2 regions of the Delftia deserti genome follow, and region 1 is predicted to be linked to the other one. Evidence: predicted binding sites of a transcription regulator. Region 1 holds the regulator's gene; the other holds the start of a gene.

Region 1 (4,737 bases):
GTTCACCGCACCACTGGGCACCAGCGCGCGGCCCATCTCCAGCGTGGAGATGCTGGCCCACGTGCTCAACGGCAGCCTGCAGGGCTCTCATGCGCATCCCGCTTCGGCCACGCTCAACCGCGCGCTCAATGCGGCAGCCGTGCTGCTGGCCCTGCTGGCCCTGGCCTGGCTGGGCCCTTCCGGCGGCATGCTGGCCTGCGCGCTGCTGGCCCTGGCCTGCCTCTCGCTGGCCGGACTTGCGCCGCGCCTGTGGCAGGTGCAGACGGCCCCTGCAGCCGGCCTGCTGGGCCTGGCCCTGGCCTATCCGCTCTGGAGCTGGCTGCGCCTGCGCGCGGCCGCGCGCTTTCTGGCGCTGGAACTGCGCGACCTGCAGGGCCAGGGCCTGCCCACCGCGCTGCGCCTGGGCGGCGACCTGCTGGACCAGCGCATCGCGGCCGTGGAGCAGGCTTCGCGCCAACTGCGCGCCCTGCACCATTTCGTCAGCGAAAGCCTGCGCCAGCTGCCCTCGCCCACCTTTGTCTGCGACCGGCAGGGCCATGTGCTGCTGGCCAATGCCGCAGCCCACGCCTATGCGCGCAGCCTGGGGCATGGCCTGCGGGCCGGCGATGCCCTGCCTCGGCTGCTCGATGGCCTGCGGGTCCTGGACACGGCAGCCGGCGCATCCGCCGGCCAGCCCTTGCTCACGCCTGAGGCACTTGCCACCCACGGCCTGCCGCCCAGCAGCGAGGGGCGCGACCCCATGGGACGCAGCCTGATGCTGCTGACCCAGACCTTCGAGGCACCTCCCACCACGGGCTGGCTGATCACCCTGGTCGATATCAGCGATCTGCGCAGCGCCCAGGCCCAGCGCGACCAGGCCATGCAGTTCATCTCGCACGACATCCGGGCGCCCGTGGCCTCCATCATCACCTTGCTGGAGATGCAGCGCGGCGCCGCACAGGCGCCCGACCTCGGCCTCCTGCTGCCGCGCATCGAAGGCTATGCCCAGGCCTCCCTGCAGCTGGCCGACGATTTCGTGCACCTGGCACGCGCCCAGCAGCAGGCGCTGCGCCGGGAACGGCTGGACCTGGGCCTGGTGCTGGACCAGGCCGTGGAAAGCTGCTGGGCCCAGGCCTCTGCGGCCCACGTGCAGCTGGAGTTCCACCTGCCCGAACAGGAATGCCCCGTGCTGGGCGATGCGGGCATGCTCCACCGCGCGGCCGTCAACCTGATCGGCAACGCCATCAAATACGGAGCGCGTGCAGATCAGGCAAACCCCGCCACGGTGCAATGCCTGCTGCAGCAGGACGCAGGCCATTGCCGCCTCACCATCCGGGACCACGGGCCCGGCATGGATGGGCAGGCCGTCGCCCGGCTGAGCCAGCCGTTCGAGCGCCTGGACCATCACCGGCACCTCGACGGCGTGGGCCTGGGCCTGGCCTTCGTGCGCACCGTGGCCGCCCGCCATGGCGGGCGGCTTGAGATAGAAAGCATGCCCGGCCAGGGCAGCGCCTTCAGCATCGTGCTGCCGAAAGCGCAACAGGCCTGACCTGACATCCCAGGGATACGGATGCGGAAAACGAAAAAGCCCTGAAGTCTTTCAACTTCAGGGCTTTGCGTTTTTTGGTGCGGCTGGCAGGAATCGAACCCACGACCCCTTGGTTCGTAGCCAAGTACTCTATCCAGCTGAGCTACAGCCGCAACGCTTCGCATTGTAGCAGCGGGTTTTGGGGCTCCCGGACAAAAGCGCCATATTTCTGCAAAAAAACGGCAGCCGCATCCACCGGCAACCGGGCGATGGCCCGCCATGCGGCAGCCGTGCGCCCAGCAAAAAAGCCCGCCACCCGGAAGGGCGGCAGGCTTTCCATACCAATGGATGGTAGGGCCTCCCAGAGTCGAACTGGGCACCAACGGATTATGAGTCCGCTGCTCTAACCAAGCATGAGCTAAGGCCCCTGATTCACCAAGGCAGCACGGATGCAGTCCATGGCAAACAACTATTGTAGAGCCTAACCCGCAGGACTCAGCGCTTGTGACTCAGCGCATTGCTGACGAGCTTGGAGGTGATGTCCACGATCTGGATCATGCGGTCGTAGTGCATGCGGGTGGGCCCGATCACGCCCAGTGTGCCCACCACCTTGCCGTCGAGCTCGTAGGGCGCGCTGACCACGGACAGCTCCTCGAAAGGCACGACCTGGCTTTCACCGCCGATGTAGATGCGCACGCCTTCCGCCTGGCTGGAAAAATCCAGCAGCCTGAGGATCTGGGTCTTTTGCTCGAACAGGTCGAAGGCGCGGCGCAGATTGCCCATGTCGCTGGAGAAATCGCTGACCGACAGCAGGTTGCGCTCGCCCGCGATGACCACGTCTTCCTGGGCGCTGGTCATGGCCTCCGTGCCGATGTTGACGGCCGCCTGCATGAGCGTGGCCACCTCGCCGCGCAGCAGCTCCACCTCGCCCTTGAGGCGCTCGCGCACCTCTTCCATGGCCAGGCCCGCGTAGTGGCTGTTGAGGAAGTTGGAGGCTTCGATCAGCTGCGAGGCCGAGTAGTCCACATCGGTGAAGATGACGCGGTTTTGCACGTCACCGTCGGGCGATACGATGATGACCAGAAAGCGCCGCTCCGACAGCCGCACGAATTCGATGTGCTTGAACACCGAGGTGCGGCGCGGTACCAGCACCACACCCACGAACTGGGAAAGGCTGGACAGCAGGTTGGCGGCGTTGGCGATGACTTTCTGCGGCTGCTCGGGCGCGAGTTCGGGCGTCACGATATCGGCACGGTCTGCGGTGAGCATGGTGTCCACGAACAGCCGGTAGCCCCGGGCGGTCGGAATGCGGCCCGCCGAGGTGTGCGGGCTGATGATCAACCCCAGGTCTTCGAGGTCAGCCATCACATTGCGTATCGTGGCAGGCGACAATTCAAGCCCCGACGCACGCGACAGGGTTCGCGAGCCCACAGGCTGGCCGTCAGCGATATAACGCTCGATCAGCGCTTTGAGCAACAACTTGGCACGTTCGTCGAGCATGTGATGATTTTAATGATGTAATTTGCCGGAAATGACGTCCACGTTTCGCCACGTTGCCTTGATCGGGAAGTACCACGCTCCCAGCGCAAGCGCCCCGTCCGAGAATGCCAGCAACGCGCTTGAGCGCATTGCGGACTTCCTCAGGCGCCAGGGCTGCGAAGTCGTGCTCGATACCCAATCGGCCCTGCACGCAGGGCTCACAGACTACCCCACCCTCGATGTCGATGGCCTGGGCAGGCATTGCGACCTGGGCCTGGTCGTCGGCGGCGACGGCACCATGCTCGGCGTGAGCCGGCACCTGGCGCAATACGGAACGCCCCTGATCGGGGTGAACCAGGGCCGCCTGGGCTTTGTCACCGACATCGCGCTGGAGGACTTCGAGGCCACGCTCACGCCCATGCTGCAGGGCGAATACGAGGAGGACCTGCGCCCCCTGATGTGCGCCCGCGTGATCCGCGACGGCCAGTGTGTGTTCGAGGCCCTGGCCATGAACGACGTGGTGGTCAACCGCGGCGGCACCTCGGGCATGGTGGAGCTGCGCATCGAGGTGGGCGGCCGCTTTGTCTCCAACCAGCGCGCCGACGGCCTGATCGTGGCCACGCCCACGGGCTCCACGGCCTATGCGCTGTCCGCGGGCGGGCCGATGATGCATCCGTCCATCCCCGCCTGGGTCATGGCACCCATTGCGCCGCACAACCTGTCCAACCGCCCCATCGTGCTGTCCGATGCCAACGAGGTCACGATCGAGGTCGTGGCCGGGCGCGATGTCAGCGCCAATTTCGACATGCAGTCCCTGGCCTCGCTGCAGCACGGCGACCGCATCCTCGTGAGCCGCGCCCACCACAGCGTGCGCTTTCTGCACCCCAAGGGCTGGAATTACTTCGCCACGCTGCGCAAGAAACTGGGCTGGAACGAGGGAGGCGCCTGACCATGGCGCTCAAGCGCATCGTTCTGCGCGACTTCGTGATCGTGCAGGCCCTTGATCTGGACTGGCAGGCGGGCTTCACCGTGCTGACCGGGGAGACCGGCGCCGGCAAATCCATCCTGATCGACGCCTTGCAGCTGGCCCTGGGCGCCCGCGCCGACGCCGACGTGGTGCGCGAAGGCTGCACCCAGGCCGACATCTGCGTGGAGTTCGACGGCTGCGCACGGCTGCGCCCCTGGCTGGAGGCCGCAGGCCTGGCCTGCGAGGACAGCGGCCTGCTGCTGCGGCGCACGGTGGACGCCCAGGGCCGCAGCCGCGCCTGGATCAACGGCACGCCGGCCACGGCCACGCAGCTGCGCGCCCTGGGCGAGCAGCTCATCGACATCCACGGCCAGCATGCCTGGCAAAGCCTCACGCGGCCCGATGCGGCGCGCGCCCTGCTGGACGCCTATGCCGGCATCGACAGCCGCGAGGTCCAGGGCTGCTGGAGCCGTTGGTCCCAGGCCCGGCAGGCGCTGCAGCATGCGCAATCCGCCCAGGACAGCCTGCAGCGCGAGCGCGAGCGGCTGCAGTGGCAGATCACCGAACTCGACAAGCTGGCCCCGCAGGCCGACGAGTGGGACGACCTCAACGCCCAGCATACGCGCCTGTCCCATGCCCAGACGTTGATCGATGCGGCACAGACCACGCTGCAGATGCTGGAAGACGACGAGGCCGGCGTGATCAGCCCGCTGGGCCGCGCCAGCCATCTGATCCAGAACCAGGAGCACCTGGAGCCGGACTTCCAGAACATTGCAGACGTGCT
Region 2 (4,737 bases), 2.7 Mb from region 1:
GTCACGTCCTGGCGTATGCGCAGGGCCAGGCCCTCGGGCGAGCTGCCGACAGCCTGCCAGCCCTGGGCGGCCAGGCGTGCACGCATCTCGGGCGAGCGCACGATCTCGCCCACCGCCTCGGCCAGCTTCTGCACATGGGCGGCGGGCATGGCCTTGGGCGCGGCCACGGCGTTCCAGATCTCCAGATCGAAATCCCCCACGCCCAGCTCCTTGAGGCTGGGCAGTCCCGGCGCCAGCGGGCTGCGCGCGGCCGAGGTCACGGCCACGCCGCGCAGCTTGCCGGCCTGCACCTGGGCCATGGCCAGTGCGGGCGGCAGCATGGACAGCTGCAGGTCGCCCCCCTGGATGGCGTTGAACACCTGCGGATAGCCGGGGTAGGGGATGTGTTCGGGCCTGAGCGCGGAGCGGCTCTTGAGCAGCTCCATGCCCAGGTGGCCCACCGTGCCCACGCCTGGGGAACCGTAGCTCCAGCGGCTGCCAGCCTGGGCAGCGGCCTCCAGGAAGGCGCGGCCCTCGGGCGCGCCGGCCGGAGCCACCAGCACCAGGGGCGCCACGCCGATCAGGCTGACGGGCTGCAGATCCTTCACAGGGTCGTAGCGCACAGCGGGGTTGAGCAGGCGGGCAATCGTCAGGTTGCCGTTGATCATCACGCTGAAGGTATGGCCGTCGCGCGCACGGGCCACCTGCTCGCCCGCGATGTTGCCGCCTGCGCCCACCCTGTTCTCGACGATGACGGGCTGGCCCAGGCGCTTTTCCAGCGGCTCCGCCAGGGCGCGCGCCGTGAGGTCGGGGGAGGAGCCGGCGGGAAAGCCGACGATCAGGTGCAGCGGCTTGCTGGGCCAGTCGTCGCCCGCCACGGCAGCGCAAGGCAGCAGGGCCGAGGCCAGGGCGGTGGCCAAGGCATTGGCGAAGAGGCGGCGTAATGGCGAGATGGCGCTGGCGGGCATGGGGGCGTGTGGGCCGCAAAGGCTGCGGGCAATAAAAAACCCGGAGATTATCCGGGTTTGTCTTGAAGCGGCTTGTCAGCCCAGGCCGTCAGGCCATCAGGCGAATTCGGCCAGGGCCTTCTTCATCTTCTTCATGGCAGCCACCTCGATCTGGCGGATGCGCTCGGCGCTCACGCCGTAGACGGCGGCCAGCTCATGCAGCGTCATGCCGCCCGAGCCGTCGTCGTTGACCTTGAGCCAGCGCTCCTCGACGATGCGGCGGCTGCGGTCATCCAGCGACTCCAGCGCCATGGCAATGCCGTCGGTGGCCAGATGGTCACGCTGGCGCGACTCGATCATGGCCGTGGGTTCGTGTGCGCCATCGGCCAGGTAGGCGATGGGGCCGAAGGCCTGTTCGCCATCGTCGCCGGGCGAGGGATCCAGCAGCACGTCGCCACCGGCCAGGCGCGTTTCCATCTCCATGACTTCTTCGCGCTTGACGTTGAGCTTCTCGGCCACGGCGTCGATCTCGCCCGAGGTCAGCGTATCGCGCAGCATGGCGCCGTCCTCGGCCATGGCGGCATCGGACTTCAGGCCCTGCTTCATGGAGCGCAGGTTGAAGAACAGCTTGCGCTGGGCCTTGGTCGTGGCGACCTTGACCATGCGCCAGTTCTTGAGGATGTACTCGTGGATCTCGGCCTTGATCCAGTGCATGGCGTAGCTCACCAGGCGCACGTTCTGATCGGGGTCGAAGCGCTTGACGGCCTTCATCAGGCCCACGTTGCCTTCCTGGATCAGGTCGCCGTGCGGCAGGCCGTAGCCCAGGTACTGGCGCGAGATGGAAACCACCAGGCGCAGGTGGGACATCACCAGACGCCCTGCGGCGTCCAGATCGCTGTGTTCTTTGAGCTTGCGGGCATAGTCCTGCTCTTCCTCGAGGGTGAGCATGGGCAGGCGGTTGACCGCGGAAATGTAGGCATCCAGATTGCCCAGAGGCGGCACCAGGGCCCAGGGGTTAGCGGGTGCCAAGGTGGTCGCAATGGAGCCGGAGGCGTTTGTCATTGCAGAGTTCCTTTCTTCCATTCCTTCATATTAGCACTCGTTATGACCGAGTGCTAAAGCCAAAGTTCCGTGGGTTTTTCAGACGGTTGCACTCATTTTTGGAGTGCCAAAAGTCGTTTGTGCCTAGTCTGAGCGATTTTTGGAAACCCTGCTTGCCAGCGGTGGGCGCATATTGCCGGGAGAGCATTACAGTTTTTCCAGCAGGCTTTCAATCTGCCGGCCCAGTTGCAGCAGGCCGGCTGCAGCTTCGCCGCTGGATACCACCGTGCCGGGCTTGCCGCAACCGTCATCCACCAGGCCCTGCGGGGCGCGCCCGGCAACTGTTCTCCAGCATCTGGGATGCTTGAGCGGCCGAGCTGCCTCGCGGGTCTCGCGGCCTGACGGCGCTGCATCGCCTGTGGCTTGCCGCCCGGCCTTCAGCAGGCCTGTGACAGCTGCTCCAGGATCGCCGGGTTCTCCAGGGTGGAGGTGTCCTGCACGATGGGCTCGCCGCGTGCAATGCTGCGCAGCAATCGCCGCATGATCTTGCCGCTGCGGGTCTTGGGCAGGTTGTCCCCGAACCGGATGTCCCTGGGCTTGGCGATCGGCCCGATCTCCTTGGCCACCCACTCCCGCAGCAGCCTGGCGATGTCGGCCGCCTCGGCGCCGCTGGGCCGCGAACGCTTGAGGACGACGAAGGCGCATATGGCCTCTCCCGTCGTGTCGTCGGGCCGGCCCACGACGGCGGCCTCCGCCACCAGGTCGGTCATGGCCACCAGGGCGGACTCGATCTCCATCGTGCCCATGCGGTGGCCGCTGACGTTCAGCACATCGTCGATGCGGCCGGTGATGGTGAAGTAGCCGGTGCGCGCATCGCGGACCGCGCCGTCTCCCGCCAGGTAGTAGCGGCCCTTGAACTCTTCGGGAAAGTAGCTGGCGACAAACCGCTCGGGATGGCCCCAGATGTTCCTGATCATGGAGGGCCAGGGGCGCTTGATCACCAGGATGCCGCTGTCGCCCCAGGGCAGCTCGTTGCCGGCCTCGTCCACCACGGCGGCGGCAATGCCCGGGAAGGGCAGCGTGCAGGAGCCCGGCACCAGTTCCGTGGCGCCGGGCAGCGGCGTGATCATGTGCCCGCCCGTCTCCGTCTGCCAGAACGTATCGACGATGGGGCAGCGGCCCCCGCCCACCTGCTCGTGGTACCAGTGCCAGGCGGCGGGATTGATCGGCTCGCCCACGGACCCCAGGATGCGCAGGCTGCCCAGGTCGTAGCGCGCGGGATGCACCTGCGCATCGGCGTCGGCGGCCTTGATCAGCGAGCGAATGGCCGTGGGCGCCGTGTAGAAGACCGTCACCCCGTGGGCCTCGATCATTTTCCAGAAGCGTCCCGCGTCCGGGTAGGTGGGCACGCCCTCGAACACCACCTGGGTGGCGCCCAGCGCCAGCGGGCCGTAGGCGATATAGGTATGGCCGGTCACCCATCCGATGTCCGCCGTACACCAGAAGACATCGCAGGGCTGGAGGTCGAAGGTCCAGGCGCAGGTCACGGCGGCATGCAGCAGATAGCCTCCCGTGGCGTGCTGGACGCCCTTGGGGGTTCCGGTGGAGCCCGAGGTGTAGAGCAGGAACAGCGGATGCTCGGCCTGCACCCATTCCGGTTCGCAGACATCGCTCCGGGCTGCGGTGATTTCGTCGAGCCACAGGTCCCGGGGCTGGTGCATGGCGATGGCGCCGCCCGTGCGCCGTGCCACCAGCACGTGGCGGACCTGCTCGCAGCCGGGCTGGGCCAGGGCCTCGTCCACGATGCTCTTGAGGGGCAATTGCCGTCCTCCCCGCACTTGCTGGTCTGCCGTGATGACGGCGCAGGCCCCCGTGTCCGCGATGCGGTCGCGCAGCGCCGTGGCGGAGAAGCCGCCGAACACCACGCAGTGAATGGCGCCTATGCGTGCGCAGGCCTGCATGGCGGCCACGCCGTCGATCGACATGGCCATGTAGATGACGACGCGGTCGCCCTTGCCGACACCCAGGCTGCGCAGGGCGTTGGCCAGGCGATTGACCCGCACAAGAAGCTGCGCATAGGTCACCTGCGTCACCGCGCCGTCATCGGCTTCGAAGATGAGGGCCGTGCGCTCGCCCAGCCCCCGCTGGATGTTGCGCTCCAGGCAGTTCCAGCTGGCGTTGAGCGTGCCGTCATTGAACCATTCGTAGAACGGGGCGCGGCTTTCATCGAGCACGCGTGTGAACGGGCGCTTCCACGCGACGAACTCGCGTGCGAGCCGGCCCCAGAACGCCTGCGGGTCGGCGTCCGCCTCCGCGACGAGCCGGTCGTAGGCGGCGCGCCCGCTCACGCGCGCATTTCGGGCCAGCTCTGCAGATGGGGGATAGGACGGTGCAAGGGACGGTGCAAGGTCTTGGCTCATGGTGGTTGTCTCCTGGGTCTAGAAATCAAGGGGGTCACGAAACCGGCGCAGAGCCTCAGTCGCAAAGGCTCAGGCGCAAGGCCCCGGGGCGTCAGTCCCCGCAGTGCCGGCCTATCCAGCCGGCAATGGCTGCCGCGCTGCGGAAGTCGTCGCAGGAGCGGGCCGGAATGTCCGGATGGCGCTGGTTCCACAGGCGTGCCAGCGCCTGGCCGGGGCCGATTTCCAGCACGCACCGCACCTGGCGAGCGGCAATGCTGTCCATGCAGTCGTCCCAGTGCACCGTGCCCGCTATCTGCTCGGACAGGGCCGTGCGGGCGCCTGCGGCGTCACGCACGCGCCGGGCCGTGTTG

What was found. Region 1 encodes HrcA, which represses chaperone genes, less so after heat shock. Its sites were predicted from a motif close to TTAGCACTCNNNNNNNNNGAGTGCTAA; they were not measured.
Region 2: the regulator HrcA is predicted to act here: its motif matches at 2,019-2,045, upstream of rpoH (RNA polymerase sigma factor RpoH).

Annotation. Positions count from the first base shown of each region.
Region 1 covers NZ_JBHSIH010000001.1:5,251,350-5,256,086, reverse strand. The annotation lists gene ACFPFG_RS24920 (CHASE2 domain-containing protein) at 1-1,528, shown strand, start outside; tRNA gene ACFPFG_RS24915 (tRNA-Arg) at 1,604-1,680, opposite strand; gene ACFPFG_RS24910 (hypothetical protein) at 1,671-1,847, opposite strand; tRNA gene ACFPFG_RS24905 (tRNA-Ile) at 1,857-1,935, opposite strand; gene hrcA (heat-inducible transcriptional repressor HrcA) at 2,003-3,007, opposite strand; gene ACFPFG_RS24895 (NAD kinase) at 3,039-3,935, shown strand; gene recN (DNA repair protein RecN) at 3,938-4,737, shown strand, end outside.
Region 2 covers NZ_JBHSIH010000001.1:2,537,110-2,541,846, reverse strand. The annotation lists gene ACFPFG_RS12435 (Bug family tripartite tricarboxylate transporter substrate binding protein) at 1-947, opposite strand, end outside; gene rpoH (RNA polymerase sigma factor RpoH) at 1,044-1,988, opposite strand; gene acs (acetate--CoA ligase) at 2,405-4,387, opposite strand; gene ACFPFG_RS12420 (acyltransferase domain-containing protein) at 4,479-4,737, opposite strand, start outside.